3 regions of the Marinobacter sp. B-21 genome follow, and region 1 is predicted to be linked to each of the others. Evidence: riboswitches for the same ligand, from Rfam matches in the RefSeq annotation. Region 1 holds a riboswitch; each other region holds the start of a gene.
The links. Region 1 has a riboswitch for cobalamin ahead of AC13C0_RS03875 (ribonucleoside triphosphate reductase). Riboswitches for the same ligand answer to the same signal wherever they lie in the genome.
Positions count from the first base shown of each region.

Region 1 (3,277 bases):
CTGGAATTGGTGTAGTAGGAAGCATCGGGTATGCCTGCCTGCAGGATACCGGTAAAACGTTTCTGGTCCTCCCTGGCAAACCGGTAGGTGGTGCCTTCGGCTGGCGTGGCCTCCAGGTTGTAGAGGTTGCCGGTTTCTTTCTGGTAGGCCTTCATGCGTTCGCGAACGTGGTCAAGAACGTCCAGAGCAAGCGCCCGGCCTGACTCGCTGGTGATGTCTTCCCGGTCATCCGTGTAATTGCGGACCATCTCGTTCAATCCATTCACCCCAATGGTGGAGAAGTGGTTTCTCAGGGTCCCCAGGTAGCGTTTGGTGTAAGGGAACAGACCCTCTGCCATCAACTGGTCAATCACCCTGCGCTTGGTTTCCAGGCTATCCCGGGCCAGGCCCATCAGCTTATCCAACCGGGCAAGCAGCGCGCTCTTTTGCCCCTTGTAGAGATATCCAAGGCGAGCGCAGTTTACGGTAACGACACCCAGAGAGCCGGTTTGCTCGGCGGAACCGAACAGGCCATTACCGCGTTTGAGCAGCTCGCGCAGGTCCAGCTGCAGGCGACAGCACATGGAACGGACCATGTTGGGCTCCAGGTCTGAATTCAGGAAGTTCTGAAAATACGGCAGGCCGTAGCGGGCGGTCATTTCAAACAGTCGCAGGGCATTGTCCGACTCCCAGTCAAAATCCCGGGTGATGTTGTAAGTGGGAATGGGAAAGGTGAATACCCGGCCCATGCTGTCACCAGCGGTCATCACTTCAATATAGGCCTGGTTGATAATGTCCATTTCGGCCTGCAGGTCGCCATAACTGAAGGGCATTTCCACACCGGCAATCACCGGGATCTGTCCACGCAGGTCTTCCGGGCACACCCAGTCCAGGGTGATGTTGGTGAAGGGAGTCTGGGTGCCCCAGCGGGAGGGTACGTTCAGGTTGTAGACAAACTCCTGGACACACTGGCGAACCGCTTCATAGCTCAGGTTGTCCTTACGGATATACGGCGCAAGGTAGGTGTCGAAGGAGCTGAAGGCTTGGGCCCCTGCCCATTCGTTTTGCAGGGTGCCGAGAAAGTTCACCATCTGGCCGATGGCGCTGGACAAGTGCCTGGGAGGCCCGGCTTCCACTTTGCCCGGCACACCGTTGAGCCCCTCATGCAGCAGAGTTCGCAAGGACCAGCCGGCACAGTAACCACTGAGCATATCGAGGTCATGAATGTGCAGATCGGCATCACGGTGGGCCTGGCCGATTTCCGGGGTGTAAACCTCGTTCAGCCAGTAGTTGGCAATCACCTTGCCGGCGGTATTCAGAATCAGACCGCCGAGGGAGTAGCCCTGATTGGCGTTGGCGTTTACCCGCCAGTCGCTGCGATGAAGGTATTCACTAACGGTGGCCGAGATATCCAGCAAGGATGGATCGGCAGCTTCTGAGGTGGTCGTGGCGGGCATGTGCTCCTCCTGGAATCGCATCAGGTCTGTAGAACCTTCGCGTATACAGGAGATCACACACGGGCAACCAGACCCGGGGCTTGACCAACTGTTCACCCTGAGTCGCGAAGGTGCAGTGCATGTTGCCCTGGCAGGTCTTCGGACTCAGGGGCGTGAACCTTCCGGTTCGGCCTTGCGTGGCGACTTCCCGGCTTGCGCCAGTGTCATCATGCCACGGTTGTTCCCCAATACCGCTGCGCGTCAGTTCCGGAGTCTCACCGGATTCCTTGCCACAAACACAACATATTGTGGCTTACCAGGACACAATTACTATATATATTAATGCAGAAAAATTCAACCAAGAAAATTTATCTCGTTTACTTCTTAAAAATCGAACAAAGGGAGAGAATGAGCGAGGGATTGGGAAACAGAGGAAAGGCGGCGGCAACACCAGCCAGCCCGGTAACGGACAAGCTGGCTGGAGGCCTTCAATTAATCAGTAACCACCTTTCTTGCCGGTACCCACGTAGGCAAAATCCCACTCCACATCGAACGGAACCCACCATTTGCCGACACCGGTTTCTTTGTCCTTATGGCGATAAAATCCCTGATAGGGGGGCGGATCAATGTGATAAACCACATGGTATTTGCCCGGGCCGTCCAGCTTGATGTTGGCACCGTAGTGCGGTCCATCAGAGGCCACCATCGGCATGAAAGCGCCGGTTCTGGACCAATCCGAACCATCTTTGGTCAGCGTGAAGGTAATTCCCAGATAAGGAACCCAGGCACCGGCACCGTTATTGTTACCAGGCAGTGCGGCGATATCCGCTTCCAGATGGATATCCTTTTCACCCATGCCCGGCAGTTCCGGTGTCATCATCACCGGCTGCAGGTACACCGCGCCGATTTCCATGCCATGCTTCTCTACGGGCTCACCGACCACCACTTCGCCAGCAATAGCGTGGCCGGCAAGCACCAGGCTGCCGGTCAACATGGCAGCAGCAGTGAATGCGCGAGTGCTTGTTTTCATAGCCTTACTCCTCTTTTAGGGTGGTTTCACATCTTCTTTTTTGATCGGGAACTTGCCGGAATGCGGTAGATCTCAGAGCACCGCCATCCACCAGGCGGCAGCCATGGCACTGCTGCCCGCCGCACTCGGTAACAGCGCCAGCCAGCGGCCACGGCCAACACCCAGGCCCTGCAGAATTCGCCAGGCCAGCCAAACACTCCAGACCCAGCCGAGAAAAATCATTGCGGCTTTCGCATTACTGACCTGCACGGCGGTCATACCCAGGCGCAGAAAGGGGGTGAACAGCTCGGTGGCGAGGCCGATCATCAGAGCCATCAGCGCCACGGGGGCCTGGCTGTAACCAATCTGGACGAAGGCCTGAAACAGGCTTGCGGTACCGCCCTGCAACCTGGCCAGCCCGGCACTCGCCAGACATGCCACACTCAGCACCAGAGCAGACAATGCCATGACCGCGACCATGGTGCCGGCGATCATGAAGAAATCGAGCCAGCGAAAGACTTCCCGGCGCTCCGGATGCACACTCATCAGCCAGGCCGGCCCAGGCTTACCAATCCAGTACTGGCCCTGTTCGATAAACCAGGTACCTGCCACTTGCCGCCAGTCGCTGTAAAATGGCAGCACCAGCCATAAGAAGCCACCCAGAGCCACACCGGCACCCAGAAAGATAAACAGGATTTCCCAACCATCCGGGGCATGATGACGAATGGATTCCAGTTCCTGACCCGGCCTGCGGAAAGACACCGCCAGGCCCGCTGTATGGCCGGGCAGAATACAGCGCAGGCATTCGATGCAATGGCGAGTAGCCCGTTTACGGGGCAAGTCGATATAGGTA
Region 1 is NZ_JBSXNZ010000050.1:52,596-55,872, forward strand. It holds partial or broken gene AC13C0_RS03875 (ribonucleoside triphosphate reductase) at 1-1,400, opposite strand, end outside; cobalamin riboswitch at 1,549-1,751, opposite strand; gene AC13C0_RS03880 (iron transporter) at 1,912-2,445, opposite strand; gene AC13C0_RS03885 (4Fe-4S binding protein) at 2,518-3,277, opposite strand, start outside.

Region 2 (3,277 bases), on a different contig from region 1:
GGGCAAACCCGCGTTGGATCATAGGATTACATCACCGGTCAGCGAGTGGAACTATTGGCGGAAATCATAGCGCACCGAGGCCATGAAGGTCCGGCCAGCGGCCAGATAGTCGAAAGGTTCGAAGGTCACGCTGTCATTGCCCCGGCTGGTGGCATAGCGGCGGTCCAGAAGATTGTCGACCTTGAGTGACGCCGACCAGCCCGGCTGAAAGTTCCAGGCTGTTCGTATATCGACTGTGCCGTACCCGGACAGAAGGCTGGTGTTGGCTGCATCATTATAGCGGTCACTCTCGGCGATGAAGCTGGCACCGACAGACCATTGCGCAAACAGGCGATCAACGTCGAGACGCACATTCTTTTCGGCACGGCGCGGCAGGCGGGCACCGCTATCCCGATTTTCGGTGTCCGCGTAGGTTACGGCTGCTGCCAGGTTCCAGTCCGCGGTTTCAATACCCGAGGAAACTTCGATACCGCGGATCCGGGCCGTCTCTACGTTTTCCATTGTGCCCTCAAACGTTACCGGGTCAGAGACAAAGGTAATGAGGTCTTTCACATCGTTCTGATAGAGCGCAATGTCCCAGTACCAGTGGTCATAACGCCCCGTAAAACCGGCCTCGATCATCTGGCCTTCTTCCGCATCAAGGTCGGGATTACCGGTGTAGAATGGTACGGTCAGATAAAGATCATTGAAGGTTGGAGCCCGGAACGAAGTGGCATAGCTGAGGCGCAAACGATGGGCCCGGTCCAGCTGGTGGCCAAGGGCCACGCCCCCCGTCTCATCCTTGCCGTAGGCTTCGTTGTCATCAAGGCGAAGGCTGAGCAGCAGGTCTGTCGCATCGAAGTTCAGGCGTCCCTGACCAAATACCGCGCTGTTCGACCGGCTGTTTTCGAGGAAGTCGCTACTGCCGTCCACTTCGTCGATCACCACCTCCGAGCCAAGAACCAGTTCGTGGACGCCGGCAGTCAACGTGTTTTCCCAGCGCGCAGAGCGGGACAGGGTGTCGAAGGTGCTCGGAAAACTCCCGAAGGTGTCCTGTTCATCCCTGGCCTCTGAGAACTGGATCCGGGTGCGCCAGTAGTCACTGGCAACCGCTTCCAGATACAGCCCCATGGCACGGATCAGGAAATCGGTATCACCACCTTCAAACTCGGTATTGCCCTCGGACTGGAACACCGTCAGCCCGGCACCGCCGCCCTGGCGAAACTCGTGGCTGATCTTTGCCAGCCCGCCGGCATTGCGAAACCCCTTATCCTCGCCACCGGCCCGCAAGCTAGTGCCCTCGGTATCGGAATAAACCCCGCCGGCCAGAAACGCCGACTGCCCTTCCCTTCCGGCCACGCCGGCCGTGGTTTCAAGCGTCTCGTGGGAGCCACCGGACAGTTCCGCCCAGCCCTGGCGGCCCGCTTCTGGCTCGAGGGTAAACGCCTGGATAACACCGCCCACCGCATCCGCCCCATACAGGGAGCTTTTCGCACCGCGTACAAGCTCGACCCGCTCCATCAGCTCCGGCGGCAGGAACTGCCAGGGCGGGATGCCGGCGGTGGCTGAGCGCAGGCGGATACCGTCCAGCAGCAGAACCGTACCGGAACTGCCGGCACCGCGCAGGAAGACGCTGGTGGTCTTGCCATAGCTGCCATCGGAAACCACATTAACACCTGGCTGGGCGTCCAGCAGATCCCGGAATTCGGCTGGTTGCTGGCGACGGATGTCGTCTTTTTCGATGACCGTCACCGACGACAGACTTTCACCTACGGTTTTCGGACCAAGAGTTGCTGTGACGATGATCGGATCAAGGGCTTCGGTGTCATTGTCATTCTGGCCCAGCGCAAGGACAGGCAGGGTTAACAGTGACGTTGCTGTCACCAGGGCAGGGAAGGAAGGTTTCACAGTCATTATTCGTGGCTCCGCACCGCGCGCACCCGCGCAGGAATCTGGGTTTTGTTGCGGAACGGGAAAGCAGGGGGCAGGCAATCATCGGGTGGCAGGAAAGCGGAACCGGACTATCACCCACCCAGTCGCCCACCGCAACATCGGGTGTTTTTCCAGGCCGGTCTCCGGGCTGGCAGGCGGAACCGAGGTTCCCGGGCAATCACCTTCCCATGCCATGACGACACAGTGGCGCATCAGATTGCCGTTATCCTGCTTACCGTTGCGGGGGCAGCATCGGACTTGCGCTGGCGTTGCCAGGCTCACCGATTTCCCGTTTCACCCGTCGCGCTGTGCGACGGACACCTGAAAAAAAGTAGTGGAAGGCTAGCAACTCCGGCGAAAGCGGTCAATGAGATCCGTCAAATGCCGACATGGCCGCTGCTCCCTGCCACTGCTATATTGCTTATCTCAGATTGATTTTCCTCCGTCAAAACAGGGAGTTTTATGCAGGCCGAGCTTATCGACATCCGCAATCACATGGCGCAGTACCCGCCGTTTGACGAGCTGCCCGAGGAGCTGCTCGACAGGGTGGTTGGCGGCATTGAGGTGGTGTATTTCAAGGCCGGCACCCAGATCCTGGAGTTCGGTGAGCAGAACACCTGGCTTTGCTATGTGCGCAGCGGGGCCGTGGAGATCTACCGGCGCACCGGCGAGCTGTATAACCGGATCGGCGAAGGAGAGATATTCGGCCAGTTTGGCCTGCTGATGCGCAAGAAGGTGCGGTTTCCGGCGAAGGCTCTGGAAGACACGCTGATCTACAAGATCCCCGGTGAAATCTTCCATTACCTGTGGGAAAACGACGAAAATTTTGCCGATTTCGTGGAAATTGAGGACCGCAGCCGCCTGCGATCTGCCCTCTCCCGGCGGGAAAAGTCGAACCAGCTGATGACCTCAAAAGTCACCCGCCTGATTGCCCGGGAACCGGTCTCGGCGCCCTGCACGGTCAGGCTCCAGGAAGCTGCCCGGATCATGACGGACAATGGCGTTTCCGCCCTGTTACTGATGGACGAGGAAGGCGAAAAGCCGTTGCTCAAGGGTATTATTACTGACCGCGACCTTCGCACCCGTGCGCTCAGCGAAGCCCTGCCCTCGGAGACACCCATCAGTGACATCATGTCGGAGGACCTGATCACCATCCGCTCGAACGCCTTCATCTTCGAAGCCATGCTCACCATGCTTCACAACAATGTGCACCACCTCCCCGTGATGGATCGGGACGAAGTGCGGGGCGTGGTTGCGTTGTCAGATATCGTGAAGTACGAGAGCCAGAGCAGCCTCTATCTGGTCAGCAATATTTTCCACCAGCAGCATGTCAAGGGGCTGAAGAAGATCAGCCGGGATGTCCGTG
Region 2 is NZ_JBSXNZ010000086.1:84,416-87,692, reverse strand. It holds gene AC13C0_RS16830 (cobalamin-binding protein) at 1-22, opposite strand, end outside; gene AC13C0_RS16825 (TonB-dependent receptor) at 52-1,893, opposite strand; cobalamin riboswitch at 2,029-2,251, opposite strand; gene AC13C0_RS16820 (putative nucleotidyltransferase substrate binding domain-containing protein) at 2,374-3,277, shown strand, end outside.
Region 2: another riboswitch for cobalamin. It lies ahead of AC13C0_RS16825 (TonB-dependent receptor); the one in region 1 lies ahead of AC13C0_RS03875 (ribonucleoside triphosphate reductase).

Region 3 (3,277 bases), on a different contig from region 1:
CTGACAGAGCCTTCGGATAGTGTTATCCGGGAATCGGAAGTGCGCACCCGCAATGCCGCGTGGATTTTCTCGCTTACACATCCCCGTGCAGCGTTGCTGCGGGACGACTTTGATGATGCCTACCTGCGACTGGTGGAGAAGGGCGAAGTGCCCCCGGTGCGTGAAATTACCGGAGGTTATGTGATACCAGGGTTCCCCGAGGAACTTCGGTAAACGGCCCTTTGCACAGGGATATATCAGGGATTGAGCACGATATCACCGTACCAGGCGGTCGCTGTTTCGTTGGTGTTGTCTGAATCCGACATGATCGCAATACCCACTACCGGCGGCGGTGCCTCGCCAAAGGCCTTTCGATAATCGGCCACGATATCCCGCTCAATCGTGACCCATTCGCCGACCTGTTCCGAGCCGGAATTGACGGCGACCATCACGGTTTTCCCGGTGTAGGGGTTGGGTACGAACTTCCCCTCCGGCAGGGTGTTGGCCCAGATGTAGTTCAGGGCATTGCCCGGCAGGGTTTCGCCGAACAGCACCTCCACGGCCTTGCGTTTGGCACGTTCGAAAAAGCCGGCCTTCTCAGGCTGAAATTCAAAGGCGACATAGATTCGGGCGGGGTAGTCATCCCCCGACTTTTCCCGGGCATCACCCTGTTCAAAAACGTTTGAGACTTTCCAGCGCCATTGCAGAACCAGCGAGTCGGACGGTTCCAGATTCACCCGGGCAATCAGGCCGGAAGCTCCGCCCCTGGTGGTGGCCTTCACCACCTGTTCTCCATCCTCTGTTACCAACTCATAGCGGGTGAGCTGGTCGATTTTGGGAAACTCCAGAGGCTCCCAGCCGTCGTTAAGGGACTGCATTTCAGAAAACGGAGTCAGGATTGCTTCCTGCGCACCGGCCTGGGAAAACGCCAACAAACAAACGAGGCTCAGAGCCCAGGTTTTGCAATACCCGGTTAAATGCATGACGGTTTTCCTCTGCTCAGACAGTAAGAAGGCAGACAGATGTTTTACCGGAAAGTGCCTTGTTCTGTAAAAGCTACCTGTATATAGTGTCTCCATCCTTGGCAAAATACCATATGTAGTGACCATCGCATAACCAACATGGTTGGCGCCTGATCAATCCCTACATCCTGGTATCGGGAATCCGGTGAGACTCCGGAACTGACGCGCAGCGGTATTGGGGAACGAGCGTGGCATCACAGACACTGGCGCAAGCCGGGAAGTCGCCACGCAAGGCTGAATCGAACGATTCACGCCCCTGAGTCCGAAGACCTGCCTGGGAGAACACTGCACCTTCGCGTTTCAAGGTGAGCAGATCGGACCCAGGCCAGGCTCGTAGGTCGGATTACGCATTCGCTAATCCTACGGTGCTGCTGCTCAGATCCCCTGCCTACGCGAAGGTTATGGAACTCAACGCGTATTCAGGAGAACAAAGCATGTCCGCCTCTGCCCTGGCCGAACCCCGGTCAACCTCACACGCCGATACCCAATCCCTGCAGGTCATCAAACGCAACGGCACCCTCGTTGGCTTTGATCTGTCCAAGATCAGCGTCGCCGTCACCAAGGCGTTTCTGGCCGTGGAAGGGGACAAAGCCGCCGGTTCTGCCCGTATTAACGATGCTGTGCACCGGGTCACCGAACAGGTTATCCACGCCATTGGCCGGCGCCTGAAAGCCGGCGGTAAAGTGCACATCGAAGACATCCAGGACCAGGTGGAACTGGCCCTGATGCGGGCCGAGGAACAGAAAGTGGCCAGGGCGTATGTGCTGTATCGGGAAGAGCACGCCCGCGAGCGTGCCCGCCATGCCCCGGTGGAGGCCCACCCGCACCTGACCGTGAAGAAAACCAGCGGCGAGATCGCCGCCCTCGATCTTGGCCTGATGAAGCTCCAGGTGGAGCAGGCGGCGACCGGGCTCGAAGGCATTGATGGCGATTCCCTGGTGGACGATGCACTCACCAATCTTTATGACGGCATCGCCGAGGAAGACGTACTCTCCGCGCTGATCATGACCGCCCGCAGCCGGATCGAGCAGGAGCCGGATTACAGCGTAGTTACTGCGCGTTTGCTGCTGGAACAGCTGAGACTGGAGAATGCCGCCGCCCTGAACCTGCCCATCAGCCGGCCGCTGGCGGAAATCTACCCGCAGGCACTCTCGGCATTCATTGAGGCCGGTATTCGCTATGAGCTTCTGGACGAAGCGCTGGCGGCCTACGATCTGGAGCGCCTGGGCGCGGCCCTGAAACCGGAGCGGGACCTGCAGTTCGGTTTCCTTGGTTTGCAAACCCTGTACGACCGGTATTTCCTGCACTGGAACAAGGCCCGGCTTGAGCTGCCGCAGGTATTCTTCATGCGGGTGGCCATGGGCCTTGCCCTGCGTGAAGACGATCCGAATGCGCGCGCCATCGAGTTCTACAAGCTGCTGTCCAGTTTCGATTACATGGCTTCCACACCGACGCTGTTCAACAGCGGCACCCGCCATTCCCAGCTGTCTTCCTGCTACCTGACGACTGTCGGCGACGACCTCGAAGACATCTACGGCGCCATCCGCGACAACGCCCTGCTCTCCAAATGGGCCGGCGGTCTGGGCAACGACTGGACACCGGTGCGGGCGCTGGGCGCTCACATCAAGGGCACCAACGGTCAGAGCCAGGGCGTGGTGCCCTTCCTGAAAGTGGTGAACGACACCGCCGTGGCGGTGAACCAGGGCGGCAAGCGCAAGGGCGCGGTGTGCGCCTATCTGGAAAGCTGGCACCTGGACATTGAGGAATTCCTGGAGCTGCGCAAGAACACCGGTGATGAACGCCGCCGCACCCACGATATGAACACCGCCAACTGGGTACCGGACCTGCTGATCGAACGCATGCGCGAAGACCGCGACTGGACGCTGTTCTCCCCCAGCGATGTGTCCGATCTGCACGATCTTTACGGCAATGCTTTCCGTGAACGCTATGAGTATTACGAGGCACTGGCGGAGCAGGGCAAGATCAACCTGTTCAGGAAGACCCCGGCCAAACAACTGTGGCGCAAGATGCTCACTGTACTGTTCGAGACTGGCCACCCCTGGATCACCTTCAAGGACCCCTGCAACCTGCGTTCACCCCAGCAGCACCGGGGCGTGGTGCATAGCTCCAATCTGTGCACGGAAATCACCCTGAACACCAGCGCTGATGAAATTGCCGTGTGCAATCTGGGCTCGGTGAACCTGGCCGCCCACATCGCCAACGGCGAGCTGGATGTGCAGCGACTGGAGCGCACCGTGACCACCGCCGTGCGCATG
Region 3 is NZ_JBSXNZ010000034.1:6,015-9,291, reverse strand. It holds gene AC13C0_RS01370 (substrate-binding periplasmic protein) at 1-213, shown strand, start outside; gene AC13C0_RS01365 (DUF3047 domain-containing protein) at 237-857, opposite strand; cobalamin riboswitch at 1,114-1,293, shown strand; gene AC13C0_RS01360 (ribonucleoside-diphosphate reductase subunit alpha) at 1,436-3,277, shown strand, end outside.
Region 3: another riboswitch for cobalamin. It lies ahead of AC13C0_RS01360 (ribonucleoside-diphosphate reductase subunit alpha); the one in region 1 lies ahead of AC13C0_RS03875 (ribonucleoside triphosphate reductase).